Regions from separate parts of the Gilliamella apis genome, predicted to be linked through region 2. Evidence: riboswitches for the same ligand, from Rfam matches in the RefSeq annotation. Region 2 holds a riboswitch; each other region holds the start of a gene.

Region 1 (6,295 bases), 590 kb from region 2:
ATGTGCCAATCTGATCCAATGGCAGTTCCATATGGTGGCGCTGAAGAATTTTTTGGTACCAATCCTATTGCATTTGCTGCTCCCACCAATAACGAGCGAATTGTCTCATTCGATATGGCAACCACAGTTCAAGCTTGGGGAAAAGTATTATATGCTAGATCCAAAGGTGCCCAAATTCCAGCTACATGGGCGGTTGATGAATTAGGTGAGCCTACTACTGATCCATATAAAGTAAATGCACTATTACCGATTGCCGATGCTAAAGGTTATGGATTAATGATGATGGTTGATGTACTTTCTGGCATATTACTTGGCTTACCATTTGGTAAAAATGTTTCATCCATGTATGCTGATTTATCCAAAGGGCGTGACCTTGGCCATCTGCATATTGTTATCAATCCTGAATATTTTATTGGCCTTGATATATTTAAACAATGTATGTCTACTATGCTAGACCAACTAAAACAAACTAAACCAGCCAAAGGTAATAGTGAAGTTTTCTTCCCGGGAGAACGAAGCAAAAAACGTGAAGCCGATTATCAAAAAAATGGTATAAAAATTGTTGATGATATTTATAACTATTTAATTAGCGATGATATTCACTATAATCGATATGATCATAAAAATAAATTTGCGGAATAGTATCGAGGTTAAAAACCCCCTCTCCTCAAATTTTTTTATTCGGTGAGTTTCGGACGTTTTGTTGTTTGGTAGCTAGTTCTATACGGCGATTACGTCCGAGCAAAGCGGGTTGGCGCAACCCGCTTTACCATCTCCCGCGGCGACCTCGCAAGTGGTCACGATGTGACTGCCTTCCGCCTTCGTTCGCTCTTAACGCACCGGCTGTGATTTGTTCCTGACAAAACACAGCCTTGTCAAACTTCCCTGTTTGCCATGCTAACCTCACTCAGTTGTCAGCTCGTTGCTAAGGTCGCTAAATAAAACTCACCAAACTGATTGGCAAACAATAAACTTTTATGTTTAGTGTGAGCTGATTTAATAACTAAGTGGTCCTGACACTAATTATTAGCAATAGATAAAAGATAATTAGTTTGTAAAAACATCATAAATAGTTATTAGTAAAAATATATTTTAGAAGTAATTGAGATAGTTTTTGATCTTTAGTTTAAGCCAGTTAACTAAACTTGCATATTTCTGCTTTCTAGTTTAATTTAACAACACAAATTTTTTTATATTTCGAGACTAAACATGACAATATCATTTAAAGAGCAGCAACAACGAATCAATTTTGTTAAACAATTTTTTGCCGAGCAATTAGCAAATAATCTATCATTAATTGAAGTTCAAGCACCAATATTGAGTCAAATTGGTGATGGCGTTCAAGATAATTTGTCAGGTACCGAAAAAGCCGTTCAAGTTAATATTAAAAGTATTCCTAATGCACAATTCGAAGTTGTTCATTCACTAGCTAAATGGAAACGTAAAACGTTAAGTCAGCACAATTTTCCTGTTGGTGAAGGCATTTATACAAATATGAAAGCTCTGCGCCCAGATGAAGATAAACTTTCGCCTATTCACTCTGTTTATGTTGATCAATGGGATTGGGAAAAAGTGATTCGTCCCGAAGATCGCAATTTAGCTTATTTAAAACAAACGGTTGAAAAAATTTATAGTGCAATTAAAGCGACTGAAAAAGCAGTCTCTGAAAAATATCATCTATCACGTTTTTTACCCGAAACAATTACCTTTATGGATAGTGAACAACTGTTAAAACGTTATCCAAATTTATCACCGAAAGAGCGTGAAAATGCAATTACCAAAGAGTTAGGCGCCGTATTTTTAATTGGTATTGGTGGTGAATTATCAAATAACGAAAAACATGATGTACGTGCTCCTGATTATGATGATTGGAGTAGTGATAATGAAATGGGTTCAAAAGGCTTAAATGGTGACATTTTAGTTTGGAATCCTGTTTTAAATAGTGGTTTTGAAATCTCGTCTATGGGAATCCGTGTCGATCCAGAAACCTTAAAACGACAATTAAAACTGACGAATAATGAAGATCGCCTCCAATATGCGTGGCATAAAGCATTAGCTAATGGTGATTTTTTACAAACAATTGGTGGTGGAATTGGCCAATCACGATTAACCATGTTACTTTTACAGCAACAACATATTGGCCAAGTACAAGCAAGCGTTTGGGACGATGCCACCAAACGAGATTATTCAAAACTACTTTAGTTTAAACATTGTTTAAATATAGTTCAAATTCAGCATACTTTACCCAGAGTGGTAAAGTATGCTTATTATTTAAATACTTTTATCTAATCCCATTTGCCAGAAACCAGTTTCAAGTTTAGTTGCTTGCCTGAATAATTTTGTTAAATGTTCAATATGACTAGCATCCAAATTTACTAAGCGCTGATCAATCAACGCAATTTCATTTTGCATTGTTTGTTGGAATTCCTTACTTGCATACATGTTAACCCAACTGTTATATCTATTGTTGTTAGCATCATACCAATGTTGTTTGGTTAGCCAATCAGCAATCATACCGTAACCAATTAAACAAGGCGCTAATACAATATGCAAATCTAATATATCCCCATGTAATCCGACATCCAATACATAACCCGTATATTCACTATTTGCTTTGGCTTCAGTTAATAGGTTAAGTTCGTTCTCAGTTATTTGCCACTTTTTACAATATTCAATATGTAAGTCTAGTTCAACTTCAACAATTGCTTTCAAGCTATTTAAAGATTGTTTGATTTCAACCAGATCATGACTTTTATACACTGCTAATCCCCATGCTCGGGAAAAATTGATAAGGAAAAGATAATCTTGTTTTAAGTAGTGTTGAAAGCAGGCAATATCTAATGTACCTTTACCTAATTGTTGAATAAACTCATGTTGAATATAGTTATCCCAATCACTTTGGCATGATTCAATAAGTGAATAAAATGACGACATGACGACTCCTTTTTATAAAAATTAGTAATTAAGGAGTACAACAGACTTGCAGAAAAGCGTGTTTTATACTCCCTTCGTCGGTACTAACCGAATCAGGTTCAACGGGTATAATCTCAGCCTAAGGCACCCCGGATAAATACAGATGAATAATAGCTCAGAAAATAACTAACAATTTTTGTAAAAATAATAGTTTATTAACCGTTACTATTTATTCAAATGTTCTTCATTAACTAACCGATAGATCTTCTATAACTGTAGCTAATAATCAGTGATTATTCTGTCTTCGAGTCAATTTGCTGATTATCTTCTAAAGATGGCGCAACTATTTCTTGTTGAGAAGATTTCTCTAATTCAGCTTTTTCGGCTTGCTGATTAGAATTTGAAGGTTCTTGTTGTTTTGCTTCAGTTGTTACTGAATTATCTTGTGAACGAATATATACAATCTTTTGTTGACCTCGGTCACACGATCCGACAATTTTACCAGCAACGCCTTGCTCAGCTTGTTCTGATGGAACTAAATTTAATTGAAAACTGTTTTCATCAACACCATTGTTTTTGATTTTCTCAGCGATACTGGCACTAATTTCTTCACAATTAGAAGCAGCAGCAACCATTGGAAGACCTAACAATAAAACCATGACTAACTTTTTCATACCCTTTCCTATAAATTATAAATAATAAGTTTGTTGCATTGTAAAACGATTGATAAAACTGTCCATATTGTTATAAGCAATATGATAAATAAATTTTATCAATTTATTAATGAAGTTAGCGCAAGATTCTAACCGATTAATCTTGCTTATGCTGGCTTTCAAGTACTTTCAATTTATCTAAAACCCAACAGCGAATATCGGCTAGTTCAGTTTCAGACAATCGATTAACAAAATCTCTTTTTTCATGAAGTTGTTTACGATCTTCATCAGTCAAAACAACCCCTTTTAAATTTAATAATACTTCTTTACGGTACATAGAATAAATAAAATCTTTTATCAAATCGTCAGAAAGATTAATGTTAGTCATTTTGATTTCCTTATTTTATATCTTTAACGCTCATACGATTAAGTCGACATCTAAATTAATAACATCACCACTTAATATAAAAGAGTATTAAAAAATAAACTCTGTTTAATAAACAGCCGGATCTCCAATATAATCGAATCGCAAATAGATGACAATGATTGAATCAAATAACACAAACTAAAACTTTTTCATTTATTCAAAACTAACTTGTGAATTATTCACTTAATTATTTGATAAGTATTTAACAAACCTGTTGATAACTCTATAACAAATTGATATTTATGAATTTAACCTCAAGGTTAAAATTTAATCTGCAATATAAAAACCTATTTTTGAAAATAAATACTCTATATTTGTCAACAGAAATCATCTAACAATTTGATAAAATTTTGATAAAAAAATACAGCATAAGGTTTAAATTATGCTGTATTGAAATAATACAAAGAAGTATAACAATATATTTACAATGCCGTAAAAAACGCAATCAAACCAAACAAAACACCAGGGGAATTAGCTATAGCAATCGGCCAATCTTTTTTAGGTTGTAATAATCCATAACAAACCCATAATGAACAGTTAATTGCTGCTGCTAATGGTTGAGTTGGATTGGTTTTAAAACCATGAAGATTGTCGATAATTTGTGGGATATATGACACATACATGCCTAATGATGCAATCGTTGCAACGACGCCTAAATAATGGAAAGCTTTAGGGGAAAGATTCAAGATCAACCTGCCTGCTTAAATGTGAATGGAGAAATTAATCTATCATAGATAATCAGCGAGTTAAACCTTGTCCTACCTAGCTTTTAGACAATTTTATGTAAATAAAATGATAAAAAATAACTGGCAAAATTAGTAATATTTTGAAAATAAAAAATAAAAAAATTTACTTTGGTTTGCCAAATTGCTTTGCTGAATTTTTTTGCTTTTATATTATCGTTAAGCTTAAGAAGCAATGTACAAAAACTGATTACGACATTAGCAGTATTAACAACTGAGTAAGGTTAGCATGACAAACATGGATGTTTGACAAGGCTGTGTTTTGTCAGGAACAAATAACAGTTCAGCAGGAAATTTGCGCCTAAAACAGGGAGATGACGATAAATAGTCACTTATCTAGAGGTATTTAGGTCTAAATATAAACCCAAATGCCTCAAAAAAGCGCGGTTAGGAATTTAGTCTAAGTAAAGCTTTACCGTACAAAGGCCACAATAAAAATCAAAGTGTTTTATACATATGGTAATTTATTAGGACCTGATTTTTTCTATATATTTTGTTAGCTCGCTTTATTATAAAACCCCATTTTTGGAAAATTGGCATGGCCACTTTTGATGCATCTACACTTAATTGTGAAAAATTTTTCTGGTGGGCCAAATCGAGCACATGGTTATAGAGTTTTCTAGCTACGCCTCGTTTTTGAAAGTCAGGATGCACGTAAAAACAGTCTATGTAACCATCATCTTTAAGTTCAATAAATCCCGCAAGGCGTGAGCCAAAGATAGCTATCCAAGGCTGAGTGTTATCTAAACGTTTTAGCCACATCTGATAATCTGGTGGTGTTGGGCACCATGCTTCTTGCTCTGCTTTGCTATAAATATCGGTATCAATAGCATGAATAGTCGAATGAAACAAATCGCATATTTCAATGGCATAGAGTGAAGAGTATGCTTTTATTTCAATTTTAGATGTAGAATTATCCAATGTGTTTCCTATTTTCATTATGATTTACTTCAACAACTTCATTATCGCCAACATTGACAAGACTGGCTGTAGTTGGTAAAGAGGGTTTGCGCAAACCCTCTTTGCTCGGACGTAATCGCCATACAGAACTAGTCATAATATAATAAAACGTCCGCAACTAAAACAACTAAGGTGGTTAATTAGTTATAAAAGACGAGTTTGTTTGGTCTCTTTGCCAAGCAATAATATTGCTAAAATAGCAACCAGAATTGATAAACTAAATAGCGCAAATATCATGCTTACACCAACTTGGTTAGCCATTAAGAATCCAACCATTAATGGACCTAATATGCCACCAATTCGACCAATAGATGCAGCCATACCAGCACCGGTAGCACGAATATTGGTGCTATATTGTTCTGGTGTATAAGCATACATTGCTCCCCATGCTCCTAAATTGAAAAATGATAATAATGCTCCACTGATAAGCAATTGGTTAATTGAGTCAGCAATATCAAATAAATAAGCACTGATTAAAGTACCCAATAAATATGCTATTAATACCCATTTACGCCCTACTCGTTCAATCAACCACGCAACTGTGAAATAGCCGGGTAATTGGGCTAAGGTCATCATGAGAATATAACCAAAGCTTTTTA
Region 2 (6,295 bases):
ATTGTTAAGATCAAGTATTTTAATTTTGAAAATATTTAAATAAATGAAATGGTTAAAGTATTATTTTTTAGATTTTTCAAACTAAAAAAAAGTCTATTTATCATCTCAAAGAGTAAACTATTAAATTACATATACCTAACTTACTATTTAATAATAAGTATAATGGTCGAAAAAATGAGATTAGCATGATTATTAAAAAGCTGTTTATTCTTAACAGTAGGATTTCAATCATTACAAAACAAATTTACTTATAAGGGTGAAATATGTCACAACTAAACATTATTGCCACTATTACGATAAAACCAGAGTATCATGAAGCATTTAGACCGATATTTAAACGATTAGTTATCGGTAGTCGAGCTGAACACGGCTGTGTTCGTTATGAGCTGAATCAAAGTATTGAGAATCCCAATATTTATATAGTAGTAGAAACGTGGCAATCACAGCAGGCGATTGACTTACATAATACAACGCCACATTTTGTTGAATTTGCTAATTTTGCTAAGAAGCATGTTGATGGATTATCGATTTGTATAGCTAAACAGGTTGATGTCTAAGCGGATAACTAAACACCAACAAAACCACCGATATTTAATCATATCGGTGGCAAATGAGCTTACATTTTGTCAACGGTTTTAATGCCAAGCATATCTAAACCCGTTTTAAGCGTTTTGGCTGTTAATGAGGCCAGTTTCAATCTGCTAACTTTTAAACTTTCATTTTCCGCGGCCAAAATTGGGCAGTGTTCATAAAAACTTGAAAATAGGGTAGCGATATCATACAGATACGCACAAAGAACATGTGGGGTACCTTCTGCGGCAACAGTTGTGATTGTTTCATCAAATTGATTCAAACGAATTGCTAACGCTCGTTCCTTTTCAGTTCCTAAATCGATATGACCATCTAGATTGTCTTCATTGATATTCGATTTTTTAAATACTGAAAGTACACGGGTATAGGCATACTGTAAATAAGGTGCTGTATTGCCTTCAAATGACAGCATATTATCCCAATCAAATACATAATCAGTTGTTCTATTTTTGGATAGATCAGCATATTTAACCGCACCAATGGCAACTGCATCAACCACTTGAGCAAGCTCGGCATCAGAAAGATCAGGATTTTTGCTTTTAATTAATGTTGCTGCTCGCTCTGTTGCTTCATCGAGTAGATCATTTAGTTTAACGGTATCACCTGAACGCGTTTTAAATGGTTTACCATCTTTACCTAACATCATACCGAACATATGATGTTCAAGTTTTAAAGATTCTGGGACATATTTTGCTTTATGCACAATCGCCCAAACTTGTTCTAAATGTTGGTGTTGGCGTGAATCGGTATAATATAAAATACGATCCGCGTGTAAGGTTTCATAACGATATTTTGCACAGGCAATATCGGTTGTTGCATAAAGATAACCACCATCTCGTTTTTGGATGATAACACCCATTGGTTCGCCTTCTTTATTTTTATACTCATCTAAAAACACAACAATAGCGCCTTCACTTTCAACGGCTAATTTTTTCTGTTTAAGATCGGCAACAATGCCCGGTAGCATGCTGTTATAGATACTTTCACCCATGGTATCTTCTAGTGAAAGTGTGACATTGAGTCGTTTATATGTGGCAATATTTTGCGTCATGGTAATATCAACCAGTTTTCGCCACATGTCACGGCAATACTCATCACCACCTTGAAGCTTAACGACATAATTACGGGCTTTTTCAGCAAAGACCTCATCTTCGTCATAATGTTTTTTGGCTGCACGATAAAAAGATTCTAGATCCGATAGATCCATATCGTTGGCCTGTTCATTTTGCATTTTTTCAAGGTAAGCGATTAACATACCAAATTGAGTTCCCCAATCACCAACGTGATTAGCTCGAATCACATTGTGACCAAGAAAATTTAAGACTCTAACACTCGCATCACCAATAATCGTTGAGCGTAAATGACCAACATGCATCTCTTTTGCTACGTTTGGTGCTGAGTAATCAACCACAATAGTTTGTGGTTTAGCCGGTAAGGTGATATTCAATTTATCGCTACTTAATGCTACTTCGTTCTGCTCGGCAATCCAACTATTTTTTAAAAAGATATTAATAAAACCCGGTCCAGCAATTTCTACTTTATCGGCAATATCTTCAATATCCAGATGTTGTAATACTTTTTCTGCCAATGCGCGTGGTGGCATACCCAATTTTTTAGCGGTAGCCATGATACCATTTGCTTGATAGTCACCAAATTGAACTTTGGCTGATTGCTTGATTAAAGCATCACAGTTTTTATCTGCACCAGCCATAATCATTGCTTGCGAAACTCGTTGCGTTAATAGTTGTTGAATGTTCACATTGTACCTAATCAATAATCATAAAATGAGGCATATAATACCGACAAACACAACAATTGTCACTGATTGCCTGTAATCTTACCTTGTTTTAATTTGTCTAAATTTGTATTTATCAACACATCGCCTGTTTACAATTCTATTTGCTACCACTAAACTACTCATCGTTCTCAACGGGGTGCCCTGAAGGGCTGAGAGTGTCAGAAAAACTGACATAACTCGTCGAACCTGAACTGGATAATACCAGCGGAGGGATTTGAGTTATTATATCTGCTCAAACCTTTTGTCTTTTACACATTACTTTGGAGGCAAAATGTTTCGTAAAAACTTTTTACTATCTGTTATATTTTCATTTTCACTATTTAGTCATCTAGCTAATGCACAACAACCAACTCTAACCGTTTATAGTTACAATTCATTTATGTCACAGTGGGGGCCGGGTGAAACAATTAAAAAAGGCTTCGAAGCGCAATGTCATTGCCAACTTGATGTTGTCACATTGGGAGATGGCGTATCTGTTTTAAATCGGATTCGCCTCGAAGGCGACAAAACAAATGCTGATGTTATTTTAGGATTAGATAACAACCTATTAGCACAAGCCAAGCAAGCGGATATCTTAATTCCGCATCAAATTAGTAAACCCGATAATCTCAATACCGATTGGTGGGATGATAGTTTTATTCCTTATGATTTTGGCTATTTCGCTTTTATCTATAATCAAGATAAAATTAAAAATCCTCCTCATTCATTACATGAATTGATCGAAAACAAAGCTAATTGGAAAATCATTTATCAAGATCCTAGAACCAGTACTCCAGGATTAGGTTTTTTGTTTTGGATGAAAAAGGTCTATGGTGACGAGGTGGCAAATGCATGGCAACAAGTGGCTAAACATACGGTCACAGTAACCAAGGGTTGGAGTGAAGCTTATGGTATGTTCTTAAAAGATGAGGCTGATTTGGTATTAAGTTATAGCACATCGCCGATAGCACATATTATTAATGAAAATAATCATAGCTACGCAGCCGCGATTTTTGATGAAGGTCACTATCGCCAAGTCGAAGTGGCTGGCATCATTAAATATAGCCAAGAAGTCGATTTAGCTCGACAATTTTTACGTTACTTACTAACACCCGAGATACAACGACAATTTGCTGAAAAAAATGTGATGTATCCAATAATTAAAACGGATCTACCCGATGCTTATAAGCAAATTAATACCATTGATAAATCGCTAGAATTTACACCGGAAGAGGTTGAAAAACATCAAAAAGGCTGGATTCGTGAGTGGCAGTCAGCAATAAGTAAATAGTTAAGTATTATTAATGTTAAAATTCAGATCATTATTACCAGGTATTAGTGCTGCTAGTTTAATTTTAATCATATTAAGTTCAGCACTTCTCGCTATCTGGAAATTTGCCTTGCAGTCAGGAAATTTAAGCATCTATTTTGATAGTTACATATTGCACATTATATGGATAACTTTTTACCAAGCTGTATTGTCGACATTATTATCACTAATCACAGCCATATTAATGGCTAAAGCATTATCTTTAGTGGATTTTAAAGGTAAAAACTTGTTATTGAAAATGATGCCTATTACCTTTATCTTACCAACACTAGTTGTTGTGACTGGTTTACTATCGGTTTACGGGCGACAAGGTTTATTATCAAATATCTGCCAAATATTACACATACCATTCTCATTTTCAATTTATGGTTTACAAGGCATTTTATTGGCGCATGTATTCCTGAATTTCCCTTATGCCTGCTGTCTATTTTATCAAACCTTACAAAGCGTACCTATTGAACAAAAACATTTAGCTGCACAATTAAATTTTACTAATGTAACCTTTTTTAAAATTATTGAATGGCCATTACTGCGTAGACAAATATTACCTATGGCGGCATTAATTTTTATGTTATGTTTTTCAAGTTTCGCCATTGTGTTAGCACTAGGTGGAGGGCCTAAATATACCACGCTTGAAGTTGCTATTTATCAAGCAATTCGTGATTTTGAACTGTTACAAGCAGCATTACTTGCCTGTCTACAATTAGTTTGTTGTATTGCCTTCATTGGATTAATGCAAAAGATAAACAGAATCGATAAAAAATTAACGGTAAACTTTACTCAAACAGACTATCGTTTACCTTTACCCAAAGGATTAAAAATTGTTAGTTCAGTGCTAATTTTGATCGGTGGATTATTTATATTGTTACCTATGCTGACTATCCTGTTTCAAGGTATCTATTTCTTTCAATTCTCATTGTTGACCTTTTCATTACAGCAAGCTTTACTTTTTTCAATCATTATTGCTTTTGGTTCATCAATTATTGCCATGATACTGGGGTTACTATTACTTTGGACCAATAGTCGATTACTGATAAATAGACAACCTCGATTGAGTAATGGACTATTATTAATTGCATCACTTATTCTAGCCATACCAAGTATGGTATTGGCATCAGGATTATTTTTATTACTATTTGACTATAGTAATAATGCCATTTTTATCTGCTTATTGATGATGGTTTGTAATGGATTGATGGCGTTACCATTTATTATAAAAAATCTTGCCGTACCAATGTATGATATTACCGCTCGATATTGGCGACTCACCCAATCACTGAATATCAATGGTTTAACTCACTTTTATTTAATTGATTTTAGAGGATTAAGAAGAATAATATTAATGAGTTTTGCATTTGCTGGCATATTGTCATTGGGCGATTTTGGTGTAATTGCCTTATTTGGTGGGCAGTCAGTCACCACTTTACCTTATTATTTATATCAACAGATATCGCATTATCATTACAAAGAAAGTATAGTAACAGCGGCAATTTTATTAATTTTATCATTTAGCTTATTGGTTGTTATGGATTATGATCGAACTTCAAAAAACTGAGTATCAATATGATAACTTCAACATGCACTTTGTGCTTAATATTGCCGCTAAAGAAAGAGTGGTCATTGTTGGCCCAAGCGGTGCAGGCAAAAGTACATTACTCAGTTTAATAGCCGGATTCATTTTTCCCAATGGCGGACAAATCATTCTCAATCAGCAAAATGTTACTACCACTTTACCGGGTAAACGACCCGTATCGATGCTATTCCAAAACAATAATTTATTCAGCCATCTTACCGTAGAACAAAATATAGCGTTAGGTATTAAACCATTATTAAAACTTAGCCGAGCAGAACAGACAATAATTGGTGACATATTAGTGCGTGTCGGATTGGAAGGCTTTAACCAACGTTATCCCGAACAACTTTCAGGAGGTCAACGGCAACGTGTTGCACTGGCACGCTGTTTAATACAACATCGTCCAATTTTACTCCTTGATGAACCATTTTCTGCGCTTGACCAAGCATTACGTTTTGAAATGCTAGCTCTTGTTAATCAAGTTTGTAGCGAATTCAACCTTACTTTAATGATGGTCTCGCATTATTTGGATGATTCTCTTCACCACTTCTCACGTTGCCTCGTTATTGATAATGGAAAAATTATTTTTAATGCAGCTCCAAATCAGCTTAATGAAAATCAAAAGATAGCGGAGTTATTAGGTATTGAAAGTTAGGATTTTAAGTTGAAAAAGTTGAGGAGAGTTTTTTAAATAATTAAAAACTGTGATTTAGCTGGTTATCTTACTAATAATATTTACAAAATTTAACAATTTAGCCTCAAAAAGTGGTTGCGAGGTTTTTTTATGTCTTTATAATTTTAAACAATTTTCAGTAGGATTATCGATCATTATTTAGTTAATCAAACTAACAATTGAAGATAAAATATCAAATTAAACATAAAGTTAATTGACAGGATGTCGAATATGCATTATAATTTAAAACACCAAACACCAAACACCAAACACCAAACCTGCTCAACCTATAATTTAATTACAGCTAATTACCTCAATCCAAGTTTACTTTTTCACGATAATTTATATTTT
Region 3 (6,295 bases), 1.0 Mb from region 2:
GCGAGACTATGGAATTAGTGCGCCAATTGATGTCCATCTAATGGTTTCTCCAGTTGAAGAGCTAATTACCTCTTTTGCCAAAGCTGGAGCAACAAACATATCTATTCATCCTGAAGCGACAATTCATCTAGATCGTTCATTACAATTAATTAAAGATCATGGTTGCAGTGCCGGTATTGTGCTTAATCCGGCAACACCACTTGACCATTTAGACTATGTGATGGATAAAGTTGATATTATTTTATTGATGGGTGTTAACCCAGGTTTTGGTGGTCAATCATTCATCCCAGCAACGCTTAAAAAGTTGCAGCAAGTTAAACAACGCATTATTGATTCAGGTAAAAATATTCGCCTAGAAATTGATGGCGGTGTAAAAGTAGATAATATAGCTGAAATTGCCAAGGCAGGAGCCGATATGTTTGTTGCTGGCTCAGCGATATTTGGTCAACCTGACTATAAAACGGTAATTGATGCAATGCGTAAAGAGTTAGCAGGAGTAAAACATGGCTAAATTAGATGATATTCAAGCTATCGCTTTTGATTTAGATGGAACATTAGTAGATAGCGTACCTGGACTTGCTTTAGCAACCCAGAAAATGTTGGCAGATCTAAACTTACCAACAGTTACCAATGAACAAGTTAAAAACTGGGTAGGTAATGGTATTGATGTGATGCTTGAACGCGTTTTCAAAGCTATTGATATTAATCCGTCAAAAGAATATTTTGCTGAAGCTAAACAAATATTTAGTCAGCATTATGATAAGGTTATGGATGAACAGACAACACTGTTTCCTCATGTAAAACAGACCTTAAAAGCTCTTTATGAAAATCATTACCCTTTAGCTCTTGTAACTAATAAACCGGCACAATTTTTACCGGGATTACTAAGCTCATTAGGTATCAAAGAGTATTTTTCATTAGTACTCGGCGGTGGTGATGTAATTAAATTAAAACCACACCCTGCTCCGCTTTATCAAGTCATGGCAACATTTGGATTATACAATGATCAGTTATTATTTGTTGGTGATTCGAAAAATGATATTACCGCTGCCAAAAATGCTAATTGCCCTACTGTTGCGTTAAGTTATGGTTATAATTATGGCGAATCAATTGCAACAAGTGAACCCGATTTTTTATTTGATGATTTTCAAGATATATTAACCCTACTACCTCAGCCAAAAGCTGATGCAAAAAAATAATAAGTTAAAATTAGGAATAAATTATGAGTAAACCAATTGTATTTAGTGGCGCTCAGCCATCAGGAGAACTAACATTAGGCAACTATTTAGGTGCTTTAAAGAATTGGGTGTCTTTACAAAATGAATATGATTGCGTTTATTGTATCGTCAATCAACATGCGATCACGGTACGCCAAGATCCTAATAAGTTACGTAAAGCAACACTTGATACATTAGCACTTTATCTAGCCTGTGGTATTGATCCACAAAAAAGTACTATTTTTGTGCAATCCCATGTGCCTGCACATGCTGAATTAGGTTGGGCATTAAACTGTTATACCTATTTTGGTGAACTTAGTCGTATGACACAATTTAAAGATAAATCTTCTCGTCATTCAGAAAATATAAATGCCGGGCTTTTTGATTATCCAGTGTTAATGGCTGCCGATATTTTGTTATATCAAGCTAATTTAGTTCCTGTTGGTGATGATCAAAAACAACATCTTGAACTTTCTCGCGATATTGCTATGCGTTTTAATGCCCTTTATGGCGATATCTTCACTGTTCCTGAACCATTTATTGCTAAAGTTGGCGCACGGGTTATGTCGTTACAAGATCCAAGCAAAAAAATGTCTAAATCAGATGAAAATCGCAATAATGTTATTGGGTTACTTGAAAATCCAAAAGATGTCGAGAAGAAAATTAAACGGGCAATGACCGATTCTGATGAACCACCAGTCGTACGTTATGATTTAAAAAACAAAGCGGGGGTATCAAATCTGTTAGATATCTTAACCGGTATTACGGGTAAACCTATTGCTGAACTTGAGAAAGAATTCGAAGGTAAAATGTATGGCCATCTAAAAACCGAGGTCGCAAATCAAGTTATTGATATGTTAACTGGTTTACAAGCGAAATATCATCAGTATCGTGATGATGAAAATTATCTTCTGACAATTATGCAAGAAGGTGCACAAAAAGCTCGTGCAAAAGCAGAGCCAACGTTGAAAAAAGTTTATGACGCAATCGGTTTTGTATAGTTAACCGTAAAACTAGATTGCAATTAACGCTAAACAATATCAATTGGCTTTAATGACTAAAAGCATTATCGTTTTTATTAATGATAAATGCCGTTGAAGCCTTTTTGATTATCATAGGTTAGTTATGAAAATTATCATTCTTGGTGCAGGTCAAACAGGTAGTGCTCTTGCCGAATATCTGGTTACCGAAAAACAGAACGATGTGACAGTTGTAGATGAAGATCATGACAAATTGCAATCATTGCAAGAACGTTTTGATTTACAAGTTATTTGTGGAAAATCATCTTATCCACAAGTATTAGAAAGTGCTGGTGCAGAATCTGCCGACATGTTAGTCGCTGTTACCAATTCTGATGAAGTCAATATGATGGCTTGTCAAATTGGGCATGTAATGTTCAATATCCCTCAAAAAGTGGCACGAATTCGGGCGCCTGAATATAATGATGAAAGATACTCGTTTTTTAATAAAGATTGTATTAACATCGATCATATTATTGCCCCAGAAAATCTAATCACCAATCATATCAGCCAACTAGTGCAATCTCCTGGCGCACTACAATTTGCCTCATTTTATGATAATCGAGTCTGCTTAGTTGCCGTCACAGCTTACTACGGTGGTGCATTGGTGGGTAGTGAATTATCAGAGCTAAAAGAACATTTACCTCATGTCGAAGCTCGCGTGGTAGCTATTTATCGTAAAAATCGTTTTATTCGTCCGATTGGTTCAACCTTGATTGAAGCTGGGGATATGGTTTACTTTATTACCCCACCGCTTAACATCAAAGCGGTAACCAGTGAATTACAACGGTTAGAAAAGCCTTATAAACGAATAATCATTAGTGGCGGTGGCGGCATTGCTGTTGCTTTAGCTAAGCGATTAGAAAACGATTATCAAGTTAAATTGATTGAACGTAATGCCGAAAAAGCAGAACTAATTGCCGAGCAGTTAGTTAATACTACCGTATTACATGGTGAATCATCGGATCAAGAGCTATTATCGCAAGAACAAGTCGAACTTACCGACCTTTTTGTTGCAGTGACGAGTGATGATGAATCAAATATTATGTCATCAATGCTTGCCAAAAGGATGGGAGCAAAAAAAGTCATCGTACTTATTCAACGACAAGCTTATTTAGAGTTAATTAACGATAGCGTGATTGATATTGCCATTTCACCACAACATGCCACTATTTCAGAATTACTCAGTCATGTAAGACAAAATGGCGTGGTAAAAGTTGTCTCACTACGGCAAGGTGAATCAGAAATTGTCGAAGTGATTGTTCGTGGTGATACTGAAAATTCTAAACTAGTAGGTAAAAATATTAACAGTCTAAAATTACCTTCAGGGGCAACTATTGGTGCTGTGGTGCGTGGTGAAGATGTGATTATTGTTAATACCGATTTAATGATCGAAGATGGTGATCACTTAATCATCTTCTTACCAGATAGACGATCTATTAGCGATATCGAAAGATTATTACAATAGCTTGTATAAAATATAAACTCAGTACATAATTAAACTGTTTTTATTAATTGTTTTTTGACTCGGGGTGTTTTTTGTTACTACAAAAAACTGAGATTTTACCCGTTGAACCTGATCTGGCTAATACCAGCGTAGGGAAGTCTTCGTCTTAATTATTCGTTTTGACACATTCTTCCCTTAATATCAATAATAAATAAGGAAAGAATATGTCTACCATTCAGTTATTCCAAAACAATGATGCCATTCCCTTTATTGAGCAAGTTAAACAACAACGACCGTTAGTCCATTGCATTACCAATGATGTTGTACAGAATTTTACCGCCAATGTCTTATTAGCCATTGGTGCTTCACCAGCAATGGTCGTTGCGAAACAAGAAGTTGAGGACTTTGTAACTATTGCCAGTAGCTTATTAATTAATATTGGTACCATTGATGAGCACAGCGCAAATAGTATGTTGTTAGCTGCAGCAAAAGCTGAACAAACACAGACACCATGGGTACTGGATCCTGTAGCGGTTGGTGCGGCACTTAAATATCGCACTGAAATTGCCAAACAATTGATAACTTTTAGACCGAGTGTTATTCGAGGAAATGCCTCTGAAATTCTCGCATTGAGTGGTCAACAATCATCATCGAAAGGGCCTGATGGACTTGATTCTACCGATTCTGCATTAAATGCAGCAATACTATTAGCACAAAAATATCAAACCATTGTCGCAATAACAGGTGAGATAGACTATGTCACAGATGGTCAACAAATTTATAGTATTGCCGGTGGCGATATCGCTTTAACTAGAGTAACCGGCACCGGCTGTTCGTTATCTGCGATGGTAGCAGCATTTATTGCAACCACTAGTAATCGTTTAACCGCTACCGCAACAGCTTGTTTTATGATGAAAAAAGCTGGTGAACTCGCTAACAAACAATCAGGTTTAGGCACTTTTGCTATGGCAATAATTGACCAACTTTCCCTATTTAAGCAAAATTACCAATAAGGATATTTGATGAAAAAGCAACTTGATTTAACTCTCTATTTAGTCCTCGATCCGTTATTATGTGGCGGTATCGATGGCATGGTCACTACCACCAAAATTGCCGTTGAGAATGGTGTTACCGCCGTGCAACTACGTTCAGAACAAGAATACTCTGGTAAAAATTGGTATGACGCCGCACAAGCGCTCAAAGAAGTGTTAAGTCGTACCCAAGTTCCACTATTTATCAATGACCATGTTGATATTGCTTTAGCCATTGATGCCGATGGTGTGCATATAGGACAAAGCGATCTACCGGTCGACGTTACTCGACGCTTAATTGGCACAGACAAATGGTTAGGACTTTCAGTTTCAAATCAATCACAACTAGAGAATGTTCCTTGGCATTTAGTTGATTATCTTGGCATAGGGCCTATCTATCCAACTGCAACCAAAAAGGATGCCGCAGCTGCGACTGGCATTGCTCAATTGAAAGAACTGGTTAAAGCGAAACAATGCCCTGCCGTAGCGATCGGTGGTATCGGCGTGAATAATTTAACCGAAGTAATCCAAACTGGCATTGAAGGTATTGCCGTTGTGTCGGCAATATGTGGACAAGCTAATCTTGCCAAAGCTACATCAGACCTAATCAGTAAAATAAAACAAGCAAAATAGGAAACCAAATCATGACAACAGTTGCATTAACAATAGCGGGCAGTGACCCTAGTGGTGGCGCAGGTATTCAAGCTGACTTAAAAGCATTTTCAGCACTTGGTGCTTATGGTATGTCAGTGATCACCGCATTAACCGCACAAAGTACGCAAGGCGTTAATGGTGTACATGCCATTCCCTCTCAATTTATTGAAGCACAGTTTAATACGCTGTATCAAGATATCTACATTGATAGTGTTAAAATTGGCATGCTAATGAATAAAGAGATTGTTACTTCGGTTGCTCAACTATTAAACGATAACCCTATTGCCAATATTGTGCTTGATACCGTAATGATTGCTAAAGGCGGACATCCATTGTTAAAAGCTGATGCCATTTCTGCTATTCGAGATCTATTATTACCATTAGCCACAATTATTACCCCAAATCTACCTGAAGCTGCTGCATTACTTGATTGTAGTGAGGCAAAAAACGAAGAGCAAATGCAACAACAGGGGTATGAATTACTTAAATTAGGTTGTCAGGCAGTATTAATGAAAGGCGGACATTTGCCAAGTCAAGAAAGCCCTGATTATTTAATCACTCGCAACAACATCATCAGAATGACATCACCAAGGATCGCAACGAGAAATACCCATGGTACAGGTTGTACCCTCTCTGCGGCAATTGCAGCCTTATTACCGAAACATCATTTAGAAGATGCAATAAAACATGCTAAAAACTACCTACAAGGGGCTATTGAGCATGCAGATAGTTTAAAAATTGGTAAGGGAATTGGACCTACTCACCATTTTTATCAATGGTGGTAACTGCAAATTTTTACATTGAATAATTAAATATTTATTTTTCTACAAATGGTTATCCAAAATAGTAATTAAAAATATGGTTAGAAAAATTGCTCAATAAGTTATATTTGATAAGAAATAATATATTTTTAAATCATTTTAAATT

The links. Region 2 has a riboswitch for thiamine pyrophosphate ahead of thiB (thiamine ABC transporter substrate binding subunit). Riboswitches for the same ligand answer to the same signal wherever they lie in the genome.
Region 1: another riboswitch for thiamine pyrophosphate. It lies ahead of tenA (thiaminase II); the one in region 2 lies ahead of thiB (thiamine ABC transporter substrate binding subunit).
Region 3: another riboswitch for thiamine pyrophosphate. It lies ahead of thiM (hydroxyethylthiazole kinase); the one in region 2 lies ahead of thiB (thiamine ABC transporter substrate binding subunit).

What each region holds. Positions count from the first base shown of each region.
Region 1 is NZ_CP132381.1:1,335,865-1,342,159, reverse strand. Features, by position in the region: gene allD (ureidoglycolate dehydrogenase) at 1-642, shown strand, start outside; gene RAM17_RS06135 (hypothetical protein) at 767-907, opposite strand; gene asnA (aspartate--ammonia ligase) at 1,210-2,202, shown strand; gene tenA (thiaminase II) at 2,272-2,934, opposite strand; TPP riboswitch at 2,986-3,075, opposite strand; gene RAM17_RS06120 (DUF1161 domain-containing protein) at 3,207-3,587, opposite strand; gene RAM17_RS06115 (hypothetical protein) at 3,724-3,954, opposite strand; gene RAM17_RS06110 (SemiSWEET family transporter) at 4,416-4,616, opposite strand; gene RAM17_RS06105 (GNAT family N-acetyltransferase) at 5,175-5,657, opposite strand; gene RAM17_RS06100 (hypothetical protein) at 5,650-5,793, opposite strand; partial or broken gene RAM17_RS06095 (MFS transporter) at 5,841-6,295, opposite strand, start outside.
Region 2 is NZ_CP132381.1:1,930,148-1,936,442, reverse strand. Features, by position in the region: gene RAM17_RS08900 (putative quinol monooxygenase) at 264-557, shown strand; gene argS (arginine--tRNA ligase) at 617-2,350, opposite strand; TPP riboswitch at 2,512-2,620, shown strand; gene thiB (thiamine ABC transporter substrate binding subunit) at 2,661-3,659, shown strand; gene thiP (thiamine/thiamine pyrophosphate ABC transporter permease) at 3,673-5,253, shown strand; gene thiQ (thiamine ABC transporter ATP-binding protein ThiQ) at 5,231-5,926, shown strand; gene RAM17_RS08875 (hypothetical protein) at 6,176-6,295, shown strand, end outside.
Region 3 is NZ_CP132381.1:918,172-924,466, reverse strand. Features, by position in the region: gene rpe (ribulose-phosphate 3-epimerase) at 1-511, shown strand, start outside; gene RAM17_RS04300 (phosphoglycolate phosphatase) at 504-1,199, shown strand; gene trpS (tryptophan--tRNA ligase) at 1,223-2,218, shown strand; gene trkA (Trk system potassium transporter TrkA) at 2,343-3,704, shown strand; TPP riboswitch at 3,755-3,856, shown strand; gene thiM (hydroxyethylthiazole kinase) at 3,917-4,696, shown strand; gene thiE (thiamine phosphate synthase) at 4,706-5,347, shown strand; gene thiD (bifunctional hydroxymethylpyrimidine kinase/phosphomethylpyrimidine kinase) at 5,359-6,153, shown strand.